DNA from 4 places in the Labilibaculum euxinicum genome. Region 4 is predicted to be linked to each of the others. Evidence: riboswitches for the same ligand, from Rfam matches in the RefSeq annotation. Region 4 holds a riboswitch; each other region holds the start of a gene.
What was found. A riboswitch is a leader RNA that binds a small molecule or an ion and turns the genes downstream of it on or off. The one in region 4 is predicted to bind cobalamin.
Positions count from the first base shown of each region.

Region 1: linked by a shared signal. The riboswitch ahead of ACY0M5_RS13075 (TonB-dependent receptor) and the one ahead of ACY0M5_RS10545 (TonB-dependent receptor plug domain-containing protein) in region 4 are both predicted to bind cobalamin.
Region 2: linked by a shared signal. The riboswitch ahead of ACY0M5_RS13085 (putative transporter) and the one ahead of ACY0M5_RS10545 (TonB-dependent receptor plug domain-containing protein) in region 4 are both predicted to bind cobalamin.
Region 3: linked by a shared signal. The riboswitch ahead of ACY0M5_RS13665 (hypothetical protein) and the one ahead of ACY0M5_RS10545 (TonB-dependent receptor plug domain-containing protein) in region 4 are both predicted to bind cobalamin.

Region 1 is NZ_OY782756.1:3,288,960-3,292,170, reverse strand. Features, by position in the region: gene ACY0M5_RS13080 (TonB-dependent receptor domain-containing protein) at 1-1,427, shown strand, start outside; cobalamin riboswitch at 1,638-1,850, shown strand; gene ACY0M5_RS13075 (TonB-dependent receptor) at 1,986-3,211, shown strand, end outside.
Region 2 is NZ_OY782756.1:3,293,384-3,296,594, reverse strand. Features, by position in the region: gene ACY0M5_RS13090 (acyl-CoA carboxylase subunit beta) at 1-337, opposite strand, end outside; gene ACY0M5_RS13085 (putative transporter) at 399-2,054, opposite strand; cobalamin riboswitch at 2,502-2,686, opposite strand; cobalamin riboswitch at 2,992-3,204, shown strand.
Region 3 is NZ_OY782756.1:3,423,571-3,426,781, forward strand. Features, by position in the region: gene ACY0M5_RS13655 (sirohydrochlorin chelatase) at 1-371, opposite strand, end outside; gene cobA (uroporphyrinogen-III C-methyltransferase) at 377-1,150, opposite strand; gene ACY0M5_RS13665 (hypothetical protein) at 1,241-1,471, opposite strand; cobalamin riboswitch at 1,503-1,703, opposite strand; gene ACY0M5_RS13670 (AMP-binding protein) at 1,917-3,211, opposite strand, start outside.
Region 4 is NZ_OY782756.1:2,621,421-2,624,631, forward strand. Features, by position in the region: gene ACY0M5_RS10540 (DUF5074 domain-containing protein) at 1-1,088, shown strand, start outside; cobalamin riboswitch at 1,198-1,403, shown strand; gene ACY0M5_RS10545 (TonB-dependent receptor plug domain-containing protein) at 1,494-3,211, shown strand, end outside.

The sequences.
Region 1 (3,211 bases), 670 kb from region 4:
TGGATCATGAAAATGTTAACGCATCAATAAAATACACCCGGAAAACCTCCGGAAATTCCAAATTGAAAATGCAAGCTTCCTATTCTGACGATTTGATTGATTATTTTTCAACAGAAGAGCTGAGTTATTTGCATTCGGAAAATCCAATATACGATACCTATTTTTTACAAGGAGGAGAAAAAATACATATTAGTTTAGATACTTTGCAACGTACTTATCCTTTACGATTTTCTCATCATACAAAAACTTTTCAAAATGATTTGTATTATTCAACTCAGATAAAAACAGGTTTGTTACAGCACAATCTTACAATGGGCTGTTTTTTTATGTATATCGATCGAATTTCTTACAAAGGGTATGATTTTGACGGAGGAGATGTAGCAGGAGCAGGTTTGTTTGCAAAAATTGCTGTTCGTAACCCTGTACTAAATCAAGGAGGTTTAACAACAAAGTTTTCAGGTGCAAGTATTTATCACGAAATGGTGAATGCTTTGTATGCACAGGATTTAATTGAGATTTCAAAACAGTTTAAATTCATGCTGGGGATGCGTTTCGATTATTTTAACATGAGGTATCAGTCTGGAATAGTAAGTAATGGAAGAAATATTACATCCAAATCAAAAGAAAATGAGATTGTAAATAAATCTTTTTCATATCGGGCCGGAGTGGTTTATGAACCTATTGAGCCATTGGCATTGTATGCATCTTATTCAAGTTTCTTTAAACCAAAACGTTCTGTTTACGATGAGAGCTATGTGTATTTAAATAAAGATGGGAATCAATTTTATCCAAATGATGGTAAAGAAGTATACGAGCCCGAAAATGGTTATCAAGCCGAGTTAGGTGTGAAATACAATTATAATTCGAAACTGTTTGTAAATGCCAGTGCCTACTACATTAAAAAGAACAACATTGTAGAATACCTTGGAAAAACCGATGAGGGAAATAAAATTTACGGACAAATCGGCGTTGTTGATTCCAAAGGATTTGATGTTGAAACTACTTTTAAACCAGTAAATTCGATAAGTATAAAAGCAGGTTATGCTTATAATACGGCAAAATACAGGAAGTATTCAGCGAATGCATATCATGACTCAAAACAGGGGAATTGCATTCGGAACAATCCTAAAAACCATGTGTTTGTATGGGCACATTATCAGGTGCTTAAAGGAGCGTTAAAAAATTGTAGTGTAGGTGCTGGTATTGACTATACTGATAAGTTATATACCAATTCGTCTAATGAGTATAGTTTACCTGAATATTGGCTGTTTAATACTGTATTGGGTTATGGATTAGACAGAACTTATCTGCATTTGAAAATCAATAATGTTTTAAATAGAAAATATTATTCAAGTTCGGTTTATTCTAATCAGTACATTCCTGGACAAGAACGGAATGTTATGCTTACAGTTGGATTTAAGTTGTAGTAATAGTGAGGCTGTTAAAGTATGTTTAATATATACTTCAACAGCTCCTTAAAAAAACATAAGAATTTGCCAAAGAGGGTAGGTTAGAAAGAAACAGATTTTCAGGCAAAATTTTCACGGCACTGCTATTCAAATAATGTGTTATTACAATATGTGCTTAAAAACATTTATTAGAAGAGCTGTTTAGACCGTTGTTAAAAATATATATAATACATTTGTATCGATTTTGGTGTTCTGCTCAGGCTATCGTCTGAGGGAATGAAAAGGGAATCCGGTGAGAATCCGGAACAGTACCCGCTACTGTAAATCTCATTTTGTCATGTGCAAAATATGGTTTTTACACCGCAAGCCACTCTCAGAAATGGGGGGAAGGCTGTAAAAACTGAGATAAGTCAGGAGACCTGCCAAGTCGTAACTAAAGAACATTTTGCTTCCGGGAATCGAAGTATATGTATTGAACTTACGCGCGTGTTCAGTATTTATTATTCCAATTTCTTTGTTTGTGTAAACATTTGGCAGCAAGATGTGATGTTTTAAAATTTAAAAAACAAAACGATCATGCAGTTTAAAAATTACATTTTGATTGGCCTTTTTATATTGGTAAGTCAGAGTTTAGTTGCTCAGGTGGGGACATTGTCCGGAGCAGTTACAGAAAAGGACGGGACAAATCCTTTAATTGGTGCCAATGTTTATTTTCATGGAACAACCATTGGAGCAGCGACCAACAGCGTTGGGTTTTATTCGTTTAGAAACTTAAAGGTGGGAGAGTACGAAATTGTTGTTTCCTATTCGGGATATGGAAGAAAAAAAGAAATCATCGAAATTAAGGAAGGAGCAAATACTATTGATTTTCAGTTGAATAAATCCGAGAGAGAATTGGGCGAAGTGGTTGTTACAGGTACCGGTACACCGCATCATTTAAAAAGTGCTCCTGTTCAAACCGAACTAATCAGCAGCAAGATGGTGAAGGCTGTTTCCGCATCCGGGTTTGATGATTTAATGACTGGAATCAGTCCATCATTTGATTTTACTCCGGGCAGCATGGGAGCTTTTATGCAGCTAAACGGTTTGGGGAACGATTACATTTTGGTACTTGTTGATGGAAAAAGAATATACGGAGATGTTGGAGGTCAGAATGACATCAACCGCATTAATCCTGATGATATTGAACGAATTGAAGTGGTTAAAGGTGCATCTTCATCATTGTACGGATCGGAAGCCATTGCTGGTGTAATTAATGTGATAACCAAAAAATCGAAACGAAAAATCTACGCGGAAAGCAATTCCCGTTTAAGCGAACATGGAAACAGGCAGTACTTCAATAAAGTAGGTTTGAATTTAGGGCGTTTTTCATCTCTTACAACTTATTCCAGAAAGGAATCGGACGGGTGGCAGCTAAGCAAGTTCGAAATTGACGATGATATGGGTAATGATGATCCATCGGATGATGTACTTGTTGTTACAGACGCTAAACAAGTGAATGCGTTCGAAGATTACACCATCAGTCAGCGCTTTGATTTTGCCGCAACCAATAAATTAAGCGTATATGCAATGGGATCGAAATACGAGAAAGATGTACTGCAGCCAATAACAGTAAAAAAATATGGTTATTACTACAACGATTTTTCTTATTCGGCAGGAGCCAAATACCTAATTAATAAGAAGGACTACATCACTTTAGATTTTAATTCTGATCAATTTAAATACTATTACAAATACAATCAGAATGACATATCTTCAAAATCAGGGAAAACCCTTCATTCAATAAGAGAAAAAGTTCTTAA
Region 2 (3,211 bases), 670 kb from region 4:
TGTCTTGAACTTTCATGATTTTGGCGGCATGAACAGATCCCAGTGAACCTCCCATAAATGTAAAATCCTGAGCGAAGGCAAATACTTTGCGACCGTTTATTTTGCCATGTCCGCAAATTACACCGTCTCCATATATGTTCGTTTCTATGTTGCCTGAAGGTTTAACAAATGCGTCTATTTCCTCAAAACTGTTTTCGTCGAACAGCAATTCAATTCTTTCTTTGGCAGTTAGTTTTCCCTTTTTGTGTTGTTTCGAGAAATATTCCCAATTGTATTGTGCTGCTAACTGTTCTTGTCGGCTTGTATATTTTTGAAATGGTATTCTGTTGTCTTTCATTATTTTTAGTTGTAAAATTTAAATGAATTCATTGTGAGCATATTTTCCAATTAAATAGAATTTAGGTAAAAAGTAATACCAGTACTTGTGCGAGTAAAACCCGTAAGAACATGACCAAAGGGTATACAGTGGCGTAAGCAGTCGATTGTGCCTGAATCGGAGCGATTGAATTGGCAAATTCTAAAGCTGGAGGATCGGTCATGGATCCGGCCAGTAAACCACAAATAGTGAGGTAATTGATTTTTAGGGTATGAGCAATAACGGCAACGATAAGGAGAGGAATAAAGGTGATGGCAAAGCCATAAAGCATCCAGATGTAACCTTCGTTTAGAAGCGTTTGTACAAAATATTTCCCCGACGAAATTCCTACACATGCCAGAAAGAGAACAATGCCCAGTTCCCTGATAAACAGATTGGCACTTGGAGTCATGTAAAAATCAAGTTTACCAATTCTGCCTTTGTGCCCAAGTATTAGAGCAATTAATAGTGGTCCGCCTGCCAAACCAAGCTTGGCAGGTGCAGGAAGGCCGTGAATATTTATCGGAAGCAAGCCAATAATAACACCTAGTAATATTCCCAGAAAAATGGGGAGGATATTAGGGTGTGATAGTTCTTTTACAGAGTTGCCAAGCAGAGAGGCAACTTTAATCAGAGCTTTTTTTTCTCCTACAATACGTACGGTGTCACCAAATTCAATACTATCTTCTTCCTTCGGCATTAACTCAATACCATTTCTGTAGATTCTGGTAATGTTTACAGGGAATTGGCGTGAGATTCCAATTTGCTTTATACTTTTTCCCGCCAGCTTTTTATTGGTGATCATCACTTGTTTCATTCCAAGTTTACCAGACACCTCAACATCTTTGGTTGTATTTATTTTGCCCAAATTAAGTTGAATGAATTTAAAATTTGCTTCTACCGATACTCCATAAAGAACATCTCCTTTTTCAAGAACTGTTTCGGAATCGGCAGCCATAAAATCATCGTTTCGTTTAATTCTTGAGAGAACAAAATTACTACTGCAGGTATCTTTCAGAAAAAGTATGCTTTTGCCAAAAAGGTTTTGGTTGGTAACCTCAACATTTATGGCAATTGGTTTTCCATCGAGGCCGGTAATTTCTTTATTGTATCGTTCTTCTTCCTGTTTTACATTGATTTTGAAAATTACACGCAGTAATATCATGCTGATAATGATTCCAAAAATTCCGAACGGATAAGCAACAGCATAGCCCATGCCCGCAATTTCGATATTTTCGCTTGCGCCCATAACATCGCCAATGGTTTGCTGAGCAGCACCTAAACTAGGAGTATTGGTAACAGCTCCGCACATAATTCCGGTGATCACGGAAGTGGGAACATCGAAAATAAATTTTATGGCAACTGCAATAAAGAAACCTGAAATAACAATTCCTGAAGCGAGCAGGTTAATCTTTAATCCATTATTTTTAAGTGAAGTGATAAAGCGTGGCCCCACCTCTAAACCAATGGAATAAACAAATAATATCAAGCCAAATTCTTTAATAAAGTGCAATACGTGTGCATCGGTAGCAGCTCCCAAATGACCAATTAACAGACCGGAAAACAGTATGCCTGCAATGCCCAATTTAATTTTGAAAAACCTTAGTTTTCCAAATAGAATACCTAAAACAGCGGCCAGACAAATGATGACAATTGTAGATGCTGTTCCTGGTGTAGTTAATAGTTCTATAATGTTCATGTTGAATTATTGGTGTTTTAAACGATATGATCTCAAAAGAAGATCATTTTTTAGTGAGAAATAAAGGGATATGAAAAGAGCCGGAACTCCCATCTACCTTGATACGAAGTCAGGATATTATGAATTGGCAAATGAAAGTGCCGGCTCAACTTAATTGATCCAGAGGCTGGTCAGGAATCAATAAGGAATGTTATAAACTTGTTGAAAGGGGAATAAAATATTTTTTTCGGAATGATTAGTTTTAAAGCCAAAATACATGTCGTATTTAGTCTTAACTGTTTTCTCCATTTCGCGAGGAGTGCTGCTTACTTTTTGCATAACAATACATTTTAAATGGTAAAACTGTATGCTTTGCGTTAATCAATAAAAAAACAGGAATAATAGAATTAAAAAGGAACTTTTAATTCACTAGCGAGTCCTGATTTTTAGCTTTATGTCGCGAAAGCATCAATCTAATTAAATAAGACAGGTCTCCTGGCTTTTCCATTTACAACGCCTTCCCATTCCATATGTTGGAACAGTGGCTTGATGTTGCAAACTGTTTTGGAATTACAGTTGCGCGTCAGCTCACGATTTTAACGTGATTCCCTATTAAACCCTTTTTACGGGGTATCTTAATTATTTTCGGAAGCAAAGTTATCAAAAAAAGTATCTAAAAAACAAATTTAAATTTCCTTTAAGTTGAATCAATTTGATTTCATGGCAATTAAAAAAGGAGAAGTAAAGAAACTGATCGTTTACAGAGGTATGGATTTTACAAGTAATCTATTGCTGAAGCTAATTTGATTTTCTGGGATGTTGATTAAAATAACAGAATCTTAATTTGCTTGTAATGAGAATTATAAATTATGTGCTGATTTTCGGAAACCAGAATATTTATGCTATAAAACACTTTTGGTTTGTTTGATGTGAATACGATATCTTAAAATATATATGATACATTTGCATCGATTTTGGTGTTCTGCTCAGGCTATCGTCTGAGGGAATGAAAAGGGAATCCGGTGAGAATCCGGAACAGTACCCGCTACTGTAAATCTCATTTTGTCATGTGCAAAATATGGTTTTTACACCGCAAGCCACTCTCAGAAATGGGGGGAAGGCTGTAAAAGCTGAGATAAGTCAGGAGACCTGCCAAGTCGTAACTAAAGAACATTTTG
Region 3 (3,211 bases), 800 kb from region 4:
TTAGCTTCAAGAGTTTCATTTATTAGCTGCACTCCATACTCAACCATTTCATTGCATGTTCCGATGTAATTGGCCAACTGAATTTTCACCTTATATTTTTCCTGAAAGCTTTTTAGAGCGTAAGGAATATCTCTTTCCATATGTACTCCGGTAAAAAGAAATACTGGAACAGCAATAATCTCTGTCACACCTTTTTCAACCAATCGTTTTACTCCTGTTTCAAAATCCGGCTCCGAAAGCTCCAAAAATCCAAATTCAACCTCATAATGCGTAGTTTGAGATGCAAATCGCTCCGCAAACTCTTGAAATGCTTTCGCTCCCCTTTCTTTGCGGGTTCCATGCCCACATAATAAAATTCCTTTTCTGTTCATAGCTATCAAATTTCTGTTTTGGCCATTTGATTAATCAATGGTGATAATTGTTCTGAATAAGCAACTACCTCCCCAACAATAAAAATTGCCGGTGGCTTAAAGTCGTGCTGTTCCATCTTTGCCACAATATTTTCTAAAGTTCCTTTCATTACTTCCTGTTCCGGCAAAGTTCCCCAACGAATCATTGCAACCGGTGTTTCCGGTTTCCTGCCATTTGCCATCAGATTACGAACAATTCGTGGAGCCTGAGTCACCCCCATATAGAAAACCAGAGTATCAATTCCCGCCGCAATCTTATCCCACTGAATTTCTGTTTTGTGATTTTCGCACTGATGTCCTGTGAAAAAAGCTACTGAAGAAGCCACATTTCTTAATGTGACAGGAATACCTGCTGCTCCGGGAACCGCAACCCCAGCTGTAATTCCCGGAATCACCTCAAATTCAATGTCATGCTCCTGCAAACCAAGTATTTCTTCAGCTCCCCGTCCGAAAACGAATGGGTCACCACCTTTTAAACGAGCAATTTTTTTTCCCGATAAGCCAAACTCAATCAGCATTTTATTAATTTCCTCCTGAGGATAGGTGTGTTGTTTGTTCTTTTTACCAACGTAAACAATCTGACAATCAGGTTTGCAATATCCTAGCAATTCCTTGTTTACCAAATAATCGTATAAAACAACTTCTGCATTTTCAATGGCTCTGATTGCCTTCAGTGTAATTAATTCCGGATCACCTGGCCCAGCTCCAACAATGCTTACTTTACCTCTTTCGCGTATCATATTATATTGATTTTAAAGGATTCAAACCTATGTTTGCCTTTAATTATGAGCACATCAATTCTAACCTGTTGTGAAAAACAAGTTGAATTATCAAATTGTATTAATTGGGAATAGAAATTGACTCCAAAAATTAAAATTTTGCAAATGACGTTTTTCAGTCTTTACTTCTTTAATTAATATGATCATCAACCTGTTTGCTTTAGCAACAAACGAGATGAACAGAGAGTCATCTGTAACTGATCTGAATTTGAAAATTTGGTTCCGAAATAATGAACCAAGCATAATATGCCCCGCAGGCATAGATTTAGTAATTTTCTTCATAATCTTACTTTTAGTCCCGAAAGTGTCGATTAAACAAAATTGCTTTTTGGCAGGTTTTCTGACTTTCTCCCTCTTGTTGCGCCTTCCCATATCTTCCATAAGATACAGTGACATCATGCAACAGAGTTTGGGATAGAGATTACAGCTGCGGGTACAGTTCCGGACTCAAACCGGATTCCCTCTTTAATATCAGATCAAGGGATATGATATTGCCAAATCGCGAAACAAATGTATCAATATTAATTCAAGATACTAACAATCTATTTTATGAATGTAAAAACCAAAGCAAACCACCCACTACTAAACGCTGATTATCATGCAAATAACAAACACAGTAAGATCTTATTTCTGTCTAAAAACATAAAGAACAAGAAATTTTCAGATATAAAAAAACACCCCAAATGTTAGGTATAACATTTGGGGTGAAGTTTAGTCTTTTTTGTTTCTAATGGTATAGAAACCGCTTTATTTTATGCGTTGCCGTTTTTTGAAATGGATCAATTTGGGCGATCACTAACTGAACCTGCGAAAATTTATTTACACGTGAATTCACATAAACCTGTAATTCCTGCATTAACTCATCAACAGTGTCATCGACATAATTTCCCACCTCTTTTTTAAGATGTTGATATTGTTGTTCCAATTCCTCATAATTAAAATGAACCATTGCAACCAATTTTCCTTTCTGTTCAATAACTACAGACTCTATTACATGTTTAAAGTTATTGATTACCGATTCTATTTCTTCCGGATAAATGTTTTCTCCACTTGATCCAACAATCATATTTTTCAATCGACCTTCGATATATAAATAATTGTCTTTATCCATTTTTGCTAAGTCGCCGGTTTTAAACCAACCATCTTCGGTTAAAACCTCCTTGGTTTTTTCGGGCTCTTTATAGTAACCCATCATCACATTATCACCCTTTGCCCATACTTCTCCAATTTGAGTAACAGGGTCTGGATTATTGATTTTCAGCTCAACTCCGACTAAAGCAGGCCCTGTAGATTGAAATTTAGTAATTGCCGGACCACATCCTGCAATTAATGGTGCTGTTTCTGTTAATCCATAACCAATTGCATAGGGAAATTTTGCTTCACGCAAAAATAGTTCAACCTTAGAATTCAATTTAGCTCCGCCAATACCAAAAAAGGTTAATTTACCACCAAAGGTTTCCATTAATTTTTTTCCGGCAATTGCATTCAGCTTCTTGCGGAAAAACGGAATTTTATATAAATATTTGGTAACGGCTTTCCCATTAATCGACGGTAAAATTTTACTCCTGTAAATCTTCTCGATAATCAGTGGAACCGAAAACATGATGGTTGGCCGTACTTCTTTAAATGCTGACAATAATAATGAAGGCACGGGAGCTTTTCCTAAATAATAGATACAGGAACCGGCAATCATCGGAATCACATATCCCAAAGTATTTTCATAGGTGTGCGACAAAGGTAAAATTGAAAGAAAACGGTCCGTTTCATCTATAGGATGGATTGTTTTTGACAGAATAGCATTGGAGCAGATATTTTTATGAGACAACATAACACCCTTAGAGTTGCCTGTTGTTCCAGACGTATAAATAATTGCCGCCATATCATCCTCACAAACCTGATAATCCTGCTTTGGTTTTTCAGAAAGATCAAATTTCGGTGAAGATTCATTTGTATGAATTAAATTGAAATCTTCAATTGCAATAATCGATTGTAAGGTTTCAATTTTAAGGTTTTTAATTTTAG
Region 4 (3,211 bases):
AAAACAGCTATACTTATAAAGGAGAAAACGCAGGTGTTGATACCTTAAAATTAGTTGTGGAAAATGGAGCTGGAAAAGAGTCTCTAACGTATATAATGCAGGTTTTTGGGGAGTATTCAGAAGGGGTTTTTATTATTGGAATGTCATCAGAATCAAATAATGGTACGCTTGGATTTTTAAATGAAGAAGGCTTTCAGTCTAATGTTTTTCAGGGAATTAATCCGGGTAAAGTTTTAGGTAATAATCTGTTAAGTGGGAGATTCTGCGATGGTCAAATTTATTTGGTTTCACAAGTAGCTCCATATGTTTCTGTTGTTAATGCTCAAACAATGAAAATAAACGATGAGATACTTACTTCTGAAGCTTCTTCTCCAGGTTATATTGATGTTGCAGGCAATAATGGATATGTTGTGAATACTGCTAATGATGCAAGAACTTTACATCCATTAAATAAGGGATCTATTGGTAATGCTATTGAAGGTATTTCGGATATTCCGGGAGTTAAATCATCAATTTTAGCTTTAAAGGAAAAACTACTTGTTGCTTCGGGAAGTGACTTGAAAACAGTAAATTTTGACAATGATGAGGTTAAAACAATCGCCAGTTACAATGAAAAAATATCAGGTATTGTAGTAGATAATAACGGTAATATATGGGTAGGTACTGAAGGTAGAAATGAGCCGGCAAAATTCAGGATGCTAAATGAAAATTTAGAGGTTGTTGAAACTGTGAGCCTGGACGAGAGTGTTAAACTATATAGAAATGGTGTGTTGGCTTCTGCTAAAACGAAGTATTTTTACTGGCAAGAGACTTCAACTGGCAATATTCATCGTTTTAACAGTGAATCAAAGGAACAAGAAGTTTTTGTGGCTCCAATGATGCATGGTATATTCTTTACGACAGCTGTTAAAGAACATCCAGTAACGGGAGATGTTTATATTGCTGGAGCTGCCGATTTTATGAATATGGATAAAAGTAAATTAATTGTATTTGATTCGAAAGGAGAAAAGGGTAAAGAAGTTGAAAATATTGGAGAGTCGGTATTAGACTTTATTTTTAGCTATAAAGATTTATATAGAAATAAATAGATAAAACATAAATAGAGATTGTAAAGCGAGAGGCAATTTATTATTGTCATCTCGCTTTTTGCATCCCAATATAAATTATTATACAATCTATTAATCTATTGTTTTTTTATACATTTGCAATGCAATTGGTTCTCATATATCTGAATTAATCAGATAGAGATGAAAAGGGAATCCGGTTAAAGTCCGGAACTGTTCCCGTAGCTGTAAGCTCAGAAAAATGCTTTTTCACCACAATGCCACTGTTCCGATACCTCGGGATGGGAAGGCCGAAAAAGTTGAGTAAGTCAGAAGACCTGCCAATGCAAACTTAATTTTCAAAACATTCGGAGAAGATGTTTGGAAGACGATTGAATCATCTATTTCTTTTGTTCTGTCCTTGTGTTTTCTTCTTTATCAAATTATAAGATGAAGTTGAAATTTTTATTTACAGTAATTGTAAGCTTTTTGAGTTTCGGTGTTTGGTCGCAAACCTTAGGTGTGGATACCATCCAGATTGAATCCATTGATATTGTGGCGCCAAGACTTCAACATTTTTCTTCCACCGAAAAAACTGTGCAAATTGATTCTATTCTTATCCAGAGGTACGATGGAAAGGATTTGTCGAGCTTACTTCAGAAAACATCTTTGGTAAATATTTCTTCAAATGGTGCGTTTGGGGCTCTTGCTACGGCTGGGATGCGGGGTGCATCAGGAACACATACATCTGTGAATTGGAATGGGATTCCTGTTAATTCATTAACAACAGGTTCGGCAGATTTATCTTTAATAAATGCAGGTTCTTTTGATCAAGTTCAGGTGATATACGGCGCCGTAGGATCTTTATATGGTTCTGGAACATTGGGTGGTGCTATTGAATTGTCAAATAAACCCGATTGGAAGAAAAAGTCGGAAATAGGATTGAGTTCTGAAATAGGCAGCTTCTCAAATTATAAAACAAAACTACACAGTAAGTATTCTAATAGTTGGATTTCATATACAGCTCAGGCATTTTTTCAGTATGGGAAGAATGATTTTACTTATACTGACAAATATGATTTTGACTCTCCGACTGAGAAACTTACCAATAATGAAAATAGAGCTTATGGTACAATTCACGATTTACATTTAAAACTAAATAATCATTTTATTGATTTAGGAGCTTGGTATCAAGCAAAAAAGAAAAATATAGCTGGCTTAATGGGAATTGGAAAACCCTTCAGTCATCAACAACAAAGAGATTCTTCATTAAAAGTGTATTTAGGCTGGAAGACTTTAGTTGGGAAATTTAGAGTTGAAGCCAAAACAGCTTACCTGTATGATTATTTAAAATACACAGACGGTTATACTTCCGAAATATCATCGGAAAGAGTATTAAATGACGCAAATTTGCGTTATTATTTGAATAGTAAATTTAGTTTGGATGTAAATGGCAAATATTCTTGGTTGAAAGGGGAAACCAATAATTACGAGAAAGAAGAAAATGAATCAAGGTTGACTGTTGCAGGAAAGTATTCTCCCAATTTCGGTACTTTTATATTTACGTTTGGTAGAGAATGGAGTTCCGAAGTTAATCCCCCTGAAATGTACTCCTTTAGTTCATTATTACATATAATATCCAATGTTATTGATTTGCGTGTTAAAGCAGGTACCCATTATCGACGACCTACCTTTAATGAAAGGTACTGGCAACCTGGAGGTAATGAAAATATAAAATCGGAAGAAGGCTGGAGCGCAGACTTAGGTCTGGCCTTTTTATCTTACTCTACTAATTATGGAGAATTTAATGCAGATTTAAGTTTGTATCACTCTAAAAATAAGAATGCTATATCGTGGCGACCTACTGGATCATTCTGGAGTCCTCAAAATACTGGACAGATGATAAGTAGAGGAGTTGAATTGGAATTGAATCATATCTTAAACGTTGGGAGCGATAGAATTCATACATCATTAAAATATGCTTACAATGATGCTTACAACAACGATAAATTCAGTGATGATTATAAGCAAACAATGGCTTATCGTCCTCATCATATAACTAAAATTCTGAGTGATCTTATTCATGAAAAATGGGATGCTGGAATAATAGCAACGTTTAGATCACATTCACAAAACTGGGAAGAGCAAAAAGTTGAAGGGAATTTTTT